DNA from 3 places in the Mycobacterium sp. pV006 genome. Region 1 is predicted to be linked to each of the others. Evidence: predicted binding sites of a transcription regulator. Region 1 holds the regulator's gene; each other region holds the start of a gene.
What was found. Region 1 encodes LexA, which represses DNA repair genes until DNA is damaged. Its sites were predicted from a motif close to CGAACANNTGTTCG; they were not measured.
Positions count from the first base shown of each region.

Region 2: ACAG25_RS24610 (DUF222 domain-containing protein) is a predicted target of LexA. The motif match lies at 1,293-1,306, and genes of this name have one in related genera.
Region 3: ACAG25_RS11310 (DUF222 domain-containing protein) is a predicted target of LexA. The motif match lies at 1,254-1,267, and genes of this name have one in related genera.

Region 1 is NZ_JBGGKT010000009.1:146,628-148,892, forward strand. It holds gene nrdR (transcriptional regulator NrdR) at 1-163, opposite strand, end outside; gene ACAG25_RS15665 (LysM peptidoglycan-binding domain-containing protein) at 278-760, opposite strand; gene lexA (transcriptional repressor LexA) at 958-1,665, shown strand; gene ACAG25_RS15675 (LGFP repeat-containing protein) at 1,689-2,265, opposite strand, start outside.
Region 2 is NZ_JBGGKT010000038.1:2,265-4,529, forward strand. It holds gene ACAG25_RS24605 (IS256 family transposase) at 1-738, shown strand, start outside; gene ACAG25_RS24610 (DUF222 domain-containing protein) at 761-1,288, opposite strand; gene ACAG25_RS24615 (ferredoxin) at 1,440-1,631, opposite strand; gene ACAG25_RS24620 (cytochrome P450) at 1,628-2,265, opposite strand, start outside.
Region 3 is NZ_JBGGKT010000006.1:60,943-63,207, reverse strand. It holds gene ACAG25_RS11320 (APC family permease) at 1-685, shown strand, start outside; gene ACAG25_RS11315 (hypothetical protein) at 743-1,051, opposite strand; gene ACAG25_RS11310 (DUF222 domain-containing protein) at 1,282-2,265, shown strand, end outside.

The DNA of each region.
Region 1 (2,265 bases):
TGACTCCGCTGCGTTTGACCACGGCGAGCACCGCGGACTCCACGGTGGTGAACCGCCGGCCGCATTCCGGACAGGAGCGGCGGCGACGGATGGCCTGCCCCTCATCGGTCTCTCGGGAATCGACGACGCGGGAATCAGGATGCCGGCAGAAAGGACAGTGCACGTCCACTCCTTCGCCGCATCGACAGAACGCTTCGAACGTTCTCGAGCCTACCTGCGCGACGCCGCGACGCCCTGACGCCAGTCCGATCGGCACATGTCGTTTCATCGTCGGGGGTCAGGCGACGGGCGCGATCAACGTCTGGCCCGCATTCAGGGCGACGGTCTCGAGTTGATTCAGTTCGCGAATCTTCGCCACGACGTCGGCCACGGGCGCCTCGGGCGCAACCCGGCGGGCCACGTGCTGGAGCGACTCGCCGGCCTGCACCTGGACCACCGCCAGTTGTGTCGGCACCGCGGCCTGGGCGCCCTGTACCCCGCCGACCTGAGCCACCAGCCCCAACCACACGGTGATGGCCGCCGCCACGAGGGCCAGCATCACGGTGGTGGCCGGGGTGATGGGCCGGCGACGGTGCGGGGCGCGGGACACCGCGACGCCGGTGCCGCGATGACGGATGGGGGCCACCGCAGGGCGGCGCGACCCCGACGGGGCCGTCGTCGCCGGCACTCTGGCCGGACGTGCCCGCCTGGTCCGGGTCCCGCGCTCCCACCCGGCCTCGGTGATCTCGCCCCACGTTTCGGGTGTGTAGATGACCGTCATGTCGCCCCGCCTCTCGTTCTGCTTTCGCCTGTGTGTTCGAACTGTAGTCGACCATGTGTTCGATTGATAGAACATGTGATCGAACTGTTGCAGACGCTAACGGAGCCCACTGACAAGTCCGGGCGGACCGAAACGATGCCGACACGCGGTCGAACACATGTTTGATCGTGTCCGGACTCTGGGATACATTCGGACACATGAGCGATGACAGCAGCGACACCACGGCCGGCTCCGCCACCAGCACCGCCGGTGATCGCAGGTCAGGCCTGACCGAGCGCCAGCGCACCATCCTCGAGGTGATCCGAGAGTCGGTCACCAGTCGCGGCTATCCCCCGAGCATCCGGGAGATCGGGGACGCGGTAGGGCTGACCTCGACGTCGTCGGTGGCCCATCAGCTGCGCACCCTCGAACGTAAGGGCTATCTGCGCCGGGACCCGAACCGTCCGCGCGCGGTGGACGTACGCGGACTCGAGGAGACCGCCGCGGCGGCCGTGCCCGCCACCGAGGTCAGCGGTTCCGACGTGCTGCCCGAGCCCACGTTCGTCCCGGTCCTCGGTCGGATCGCAGCCGGCGGTCCCATCCTGGCCGAGGAAGCTGTCGAGGACGTGTTCCCGCTCCCCCGCGAGCTCGTCGGCGAGGGGTCGCTGTTCCTTCTCAAGGTCGTCGGCGAATCGATGATCGACGCGGCGATCTGCGACGGGGACTGGGTCGTGGTCCGTCAGCAGAACGTCGCCGACAACGGCGACATCGTCGCCGCCATGATCGACGGGGAGGCCACGGTGAAGACGTTCAAGCGCACGCGTGGCCAGGTCTGGCTGATGCCGCACAACCCGGCGTTCGATCCGATCCCCGGCAACGATGCCGCCATTCTCGGCAAGGTGGTCACCGTCATCCGCAAGGTGTGACCGGCCGCCGCGTCGCGGCAAGGCTAGCGACTGCGCACGAATCCGTTCGTGATCGCCATCTCCTCGCTGGCGAACCACAACTCGGCAGGCGCGTCGGCGTAGTCCCCGTCCTCGGGGGTCCAGTACAACCCTGAGCGGGTATCGGCTTTGACCGGGTAACCCTCGGGCACCTCACGCGGATCGTCGAGGGGCATGTGCACCGCGGTACCGCCCGGAGTCGGCTCGTCATCGTCGATGCGAGCGTGGCGGCCGGTGTCGGTCATTGCGTCCCTTTCGGCGTTGGGTCCCACGGGCACGGCGGTCACCAGAGGTTCTCGGTCCGCCTCGACCAGCGGTTCGTCGTCGTAGTAGTCGTCGTAGTCGTCCGGCTCGCCGGACTCGTCGTAGTCCTCGATCTCCTCGGCCGTCGGGATCCGGGTCGGTGTCGTGTCGACGGCGTCGGGATCTTCCTCGAAGGCACCGAGATCCGACTCGTCGTCACGAGCAGCGCCGTCGAAACCCTCGGGGTCCCGCGGTTCTTCGGGTACGGACGGCACCCCCCAGAAGCTCAGCGGTGTCGGCTCCACGTCCTCGGAGATCGCAGAGGATGCCGACGGTTCC
Region 2 (2,265 bases), on a different contig from region 1:
CACATCGCTGTCGGAGTCGATATGGACGGGATCCGCCACGTGCTGGGGATTTGGGTTCAGCCCACCGAGGGAGCGAAATTCTGGGCTGGAGTGTGCGCTGAGCTGGCCAATCGTGGCGTCAAAGACGTCCTCATCGCCTGTGTGGATGGGCTGACCGGCTTCGGCGACGCGATTGCCGCGACGTGGCCGCAGACCATCGTGCAAACCTGCACGGTGCATCTCCTTCGGTCGTCGATGCGTTTTGTTGCCTACGGCGATCGCAAACAGGTGGCCTCTGCGTTGCGCCTCATTTACACCGCGCCCACCATCGATGCCGCGGAAATCGCTCTGCACGAGTTCGCCGCGTCCGCTTGGGGGAAGAAGTACCCGACTACGGTTCGGGCCTGGGAGGCAGCCTGGGAACGCTTCATTCCGTTTCTGTCGTTCCCGCCGGCCGTCCGCAAAATTATCTACACCACCAACGCCATCGAGTCGCTGAACTATCAACTCCGCAAGATCATCAAGAATCGTGGTCATTTCCCGAATGATCAAGCGGCAGTGAAGCTTTTGTGGCTTGCGATCTGCGATATCGAAGACAAACGCTCCCGAGAACGCGTTCGTCACCGCGACCGAACGACGCCCCAGCGGTACAAGCAAAGTAACCGTCTCGTCGAAGGCGCCATCGTCACTGGGTGGAAGCACGCACTAGGCGCCCTGGTCCTGGCCTACCCAGACCGACTAGAGCCATACATCTACTAACCAACGTACTAACCAACGCGGCTCATACACAAAAGTCTTGACAAGCTCGCTCACAGGCATGCTGGGCCAACTGGGCCTCGACATTCTCCCGGGTCTGGAAGTCCACGAACCCGGGCAGCTCACGGAAGAACCACCGCAGATGCTTGATGTGCTCGGCGCCGATCAACCCCTGCGCCTGACCGCGGGCAAACCCCGGCATCGTGGGCGCCAGCGGTTCACCGGTCAGCGAGGTCCGCGGCCCGAACAGTGCCGCCTCGTCCAACCGCCGGTGCGCCTCCGAGGTGGAGATCCGCAACCGCTGCGACAACACCGCGGCGTAATTCTTGGCACCCAAGGCCACCGGTGAACTCTGAGACGTGATCCGCTGATACACCCGATGATCGAGCACCGGCTGCGCACGAGCGATAGCTTCACGACGCTGCTGCATATCCAACAACTCGGCATCGGTGAACGCGTCGATGGACAGCCGATTCATCTGCGCGGTCAGCTCTTCGATCTGGGCCAGGGCAGCCAGCATCGCCTCCCTGTCTGCGACTGCCGAGCTACCCATGTCTCGAACATACGTGCGACCACCGACAAGAAACCCAACGCTGTGGCGTCAGATACTGATGTGAAACAGGGGTTTTCACCCCCCGTCGACACTGCACTCACCGCGACCGCCACTCGCACTTCTTCGCGCTCAGTGCAGTGTCAACGATGGATCATTCGACGATGCGGAGCGCTCCAGAGGGGCAGAGCTGCACGGCTTTCCGCGCGTTGTCCTGCTCGGCTGGGGGCACGTCCTCGACCAGCAGTACCACGATGCCGTCGTCGTCCTGGTCGAAGACCGCCTCGCTGTTCATCACACAGACCCCGGCGCCGATGCAGACGTCGCGGTCGGCGCGCACCCTCACCAGGCCACCTGAAGCGACTGCAGCCCGTAGATGAAGTGGAAGGACCGGAACGCCACGTCGTCGAAGGGTTCGTCGAGGCGCAGGGTCGGGAAGCGTTGCAGCAGAGCCGGAAAAGCGATCTTCATCTCCATCCGGGCCAGCGGTGCGCCCAGGCAGTGATGGACACCGTGGCCGAACGCCAGATGTCCCATCGCGCCGCGGCGGACGTCGAATACCTCCGGGTTGTCGATGAAGCTCGGGTCGCGGTTGCCCGACGGTAGTGAGACGACCACCAGCTGGTGCGCGGGAATCTGCACCCCGGCGATCTCCACCTCGTTGGTGGTGATGCGGGGGATGCCCGAATGCACGATCGACAGCCAGCGCAGCAGCTCCTCCACCGCCGGACTCACCGCATCGGGGTCATCACGCACCAGGGCCAGCTGATCCGGGTGCTGCAGCAACGCCAGGGTGCCGAGGCCGAGCATGTTGGAGGTGGTCTCGTGACCGGCCACCAGTAGCAGGCTGCAGATGCCCACCAGCTCGTCGTCGGTGAGCTCGGATCCATGCTCGCGCACCAGCATTCCGAGCATGTCGTCACCGGGGGAGCGACGTGCGCCGGCCACCAGCGCCTGCATGTAGGCACGCCCGGCGCGCT
Region 3 (2,265 bases), on a different contig from region 1:
CGGGATCGCCGGGATGGTCTACATCCTGATCTCCATCGTGGCGGTGGCGCTGGTGCCCGTCGGGCAGCTCGAAGCGAGCGACACCCCGCTGGTCGAGGTGGTCAAGGCCGGCGCTCCCGAGCTGCCGATGGACACGATCCTGCCGTTCATCACGATGTTCGCGGTGTCGAACACAGCGCTGATCAACATGCTGATGGCCAGTCGGCTCATCTACGGCATGGCCCGCCAGCGGGTGCTGCCCCCGGTGCTCGGAACCGTGCACCCGCAACGTCGCTCACCCTGGGTGGCGATCGTGTTCACCACCGTCATCGCCTTCGGTGTGATCATCTACGTCAGCACGGCCGCCAGCAGCAACGCGATCGCCATTCTCGGCGGCACCACGAGCCTGCTGCTGCTTGCGGTGTTCGCTGTTGTCAACGTCGCGGTGCTGGTTCTGCGCAGCGACGTGCGCCACGACGGCCACCACTTCAAGACGCCAACGGCGTTGCCGGTCATCGGGTTTGTCGCGTCGCTGTATCTGGTGACGCCTCTGTCGGGCCGGCCTGTGCAGCAGTACATCGTCGCCGGCGGTCTGATCGTCATCGGAATCGGCCTGTTCTTCCTGACCCAGGCGATCAACCGTCAACTCGGCATTCAGGACGGGCAGATCACCAATCCGGAAGATCTGGCGGCGGGCCCGGAATAGGGGATTACGCGAAGAAGGGGCCGACTCTGTCGAGGCGGCCCCTTTTTCGGTGTGGGGTTATTCGACGTCGACGAAGTAGGTGCGTCCGGCGGGGACTTGGATGCGGTCGTCGCGTTGGGCGTCCCAGACCCATGTGGTGAATTCGGGGCCGGGTCGCACGGCGATGATGGTGGCGTCTGTGAGGGCGGTGCCGCTGTGGCGGTTGATGATGACGCGGTTGCCGTCGGCTTCGAGTGCGTTGATGGTGGCGTAGGCGTCGCTGGAGCTTGACGGGGCGGCTGCGGCGGGGGCGGCCAGGCCCAGGATCGCGGCCGACAGGCCCGCGGCGGCGGTAGCGGCGATGGTGGCGGTGGTGATGGTCTTCATTGCTCTGATTCCCTCGGTGCGGGTCGGAGCCGTGGAGCGGATCACGCGGTTTCGACGTTTGGTTGATCGTGGCGATCTGCCTGATGAAACCGGGGTGTGGAGGGTTTCATTTCCGGTGGCAGAAATTGATCGCCCCGTGACCGGATCTGATCGTCACCGATTCGAATTGGTGCGCCGACGTGTCACACCCCGCTGGCATAATCGAACACATGTTCGATAGCGTTCCGTCAGTGGCGGAGATCAACGCGGCCAGCGCGGCCGGGTTGATCGACGCCGCCCGGATCTGCTCGCGCGCGGAGAACATCGCCGCCTACCGCAAGCTGGCGGTACTGGCCGAGTTGTTCGACCGCCGCACCCAGTTGCCGTCGGCCCGCGACCGGGAGAACTGGTTCCTCGACCCCGATCGGGCGGTGGCCGCCGAACTGGCCGCCGCGCTCGGGGTGACCCAAGGGTTGGCGCTGGCCCAAACCGACCGGGCCGTCGCACTGCGCGACCGCCTCCCCAAAGTGGCGGCGTTGTTCGCCCAGGGACTGATCAGCGACCTGGTGGTACGCACCATCGTCTACCGCACCGGGCTGATCGGCGATCCCGACCTGATGGCCGCCGTGGATGCCGCCCTGGCCGCCCAGGTCGGGTTCTGGGGGCGGCTGTCGCGGGAAAAGATCGACCAGGCCATCGACGCCACGGTCATCACCCACGACCCCGCCGCCCACCGCGTACCGCGCCACCGCCAAGCCGAGCGGGGCTTGCAGATCGGCGACCCCGCCGATCCGCCGGGGTTTCAGACGGTGTGGGCGCGGATGAACAGCAGCGACGCCGCCGCGCTAGGCGACCGTATCGAGGCGATCGCGCGCACCGTCTGCCAGGCCGACCCCCGCCCCCTCGACGAGCGCCGCAACGACGCGCTGGCCGCCATCGGCTACGGCCTCGACGCCCTGGCCTGCGGCTGCGGACTCTCGGACTGCCACGCCGCCAACAACCCCGCCCCCACCCCCAACACCTTCATCTACGTCGTCACCGACACCACCACCCTGCACACCGCAAAAGACCACGCACACGCCCAACCTGCGCCGGACGCTGCCGAGCAAGAGCCGACCCAAACCGAGCCGGCCGACAGCGAGCAGGACGAAGCCCAGTCACCCGAACCCGAGGCTGAGCCCGAACCCGAACCTGAGCCCGGGACTGAGGACGGGTCTGCGTCGCGGGCAGAGCTG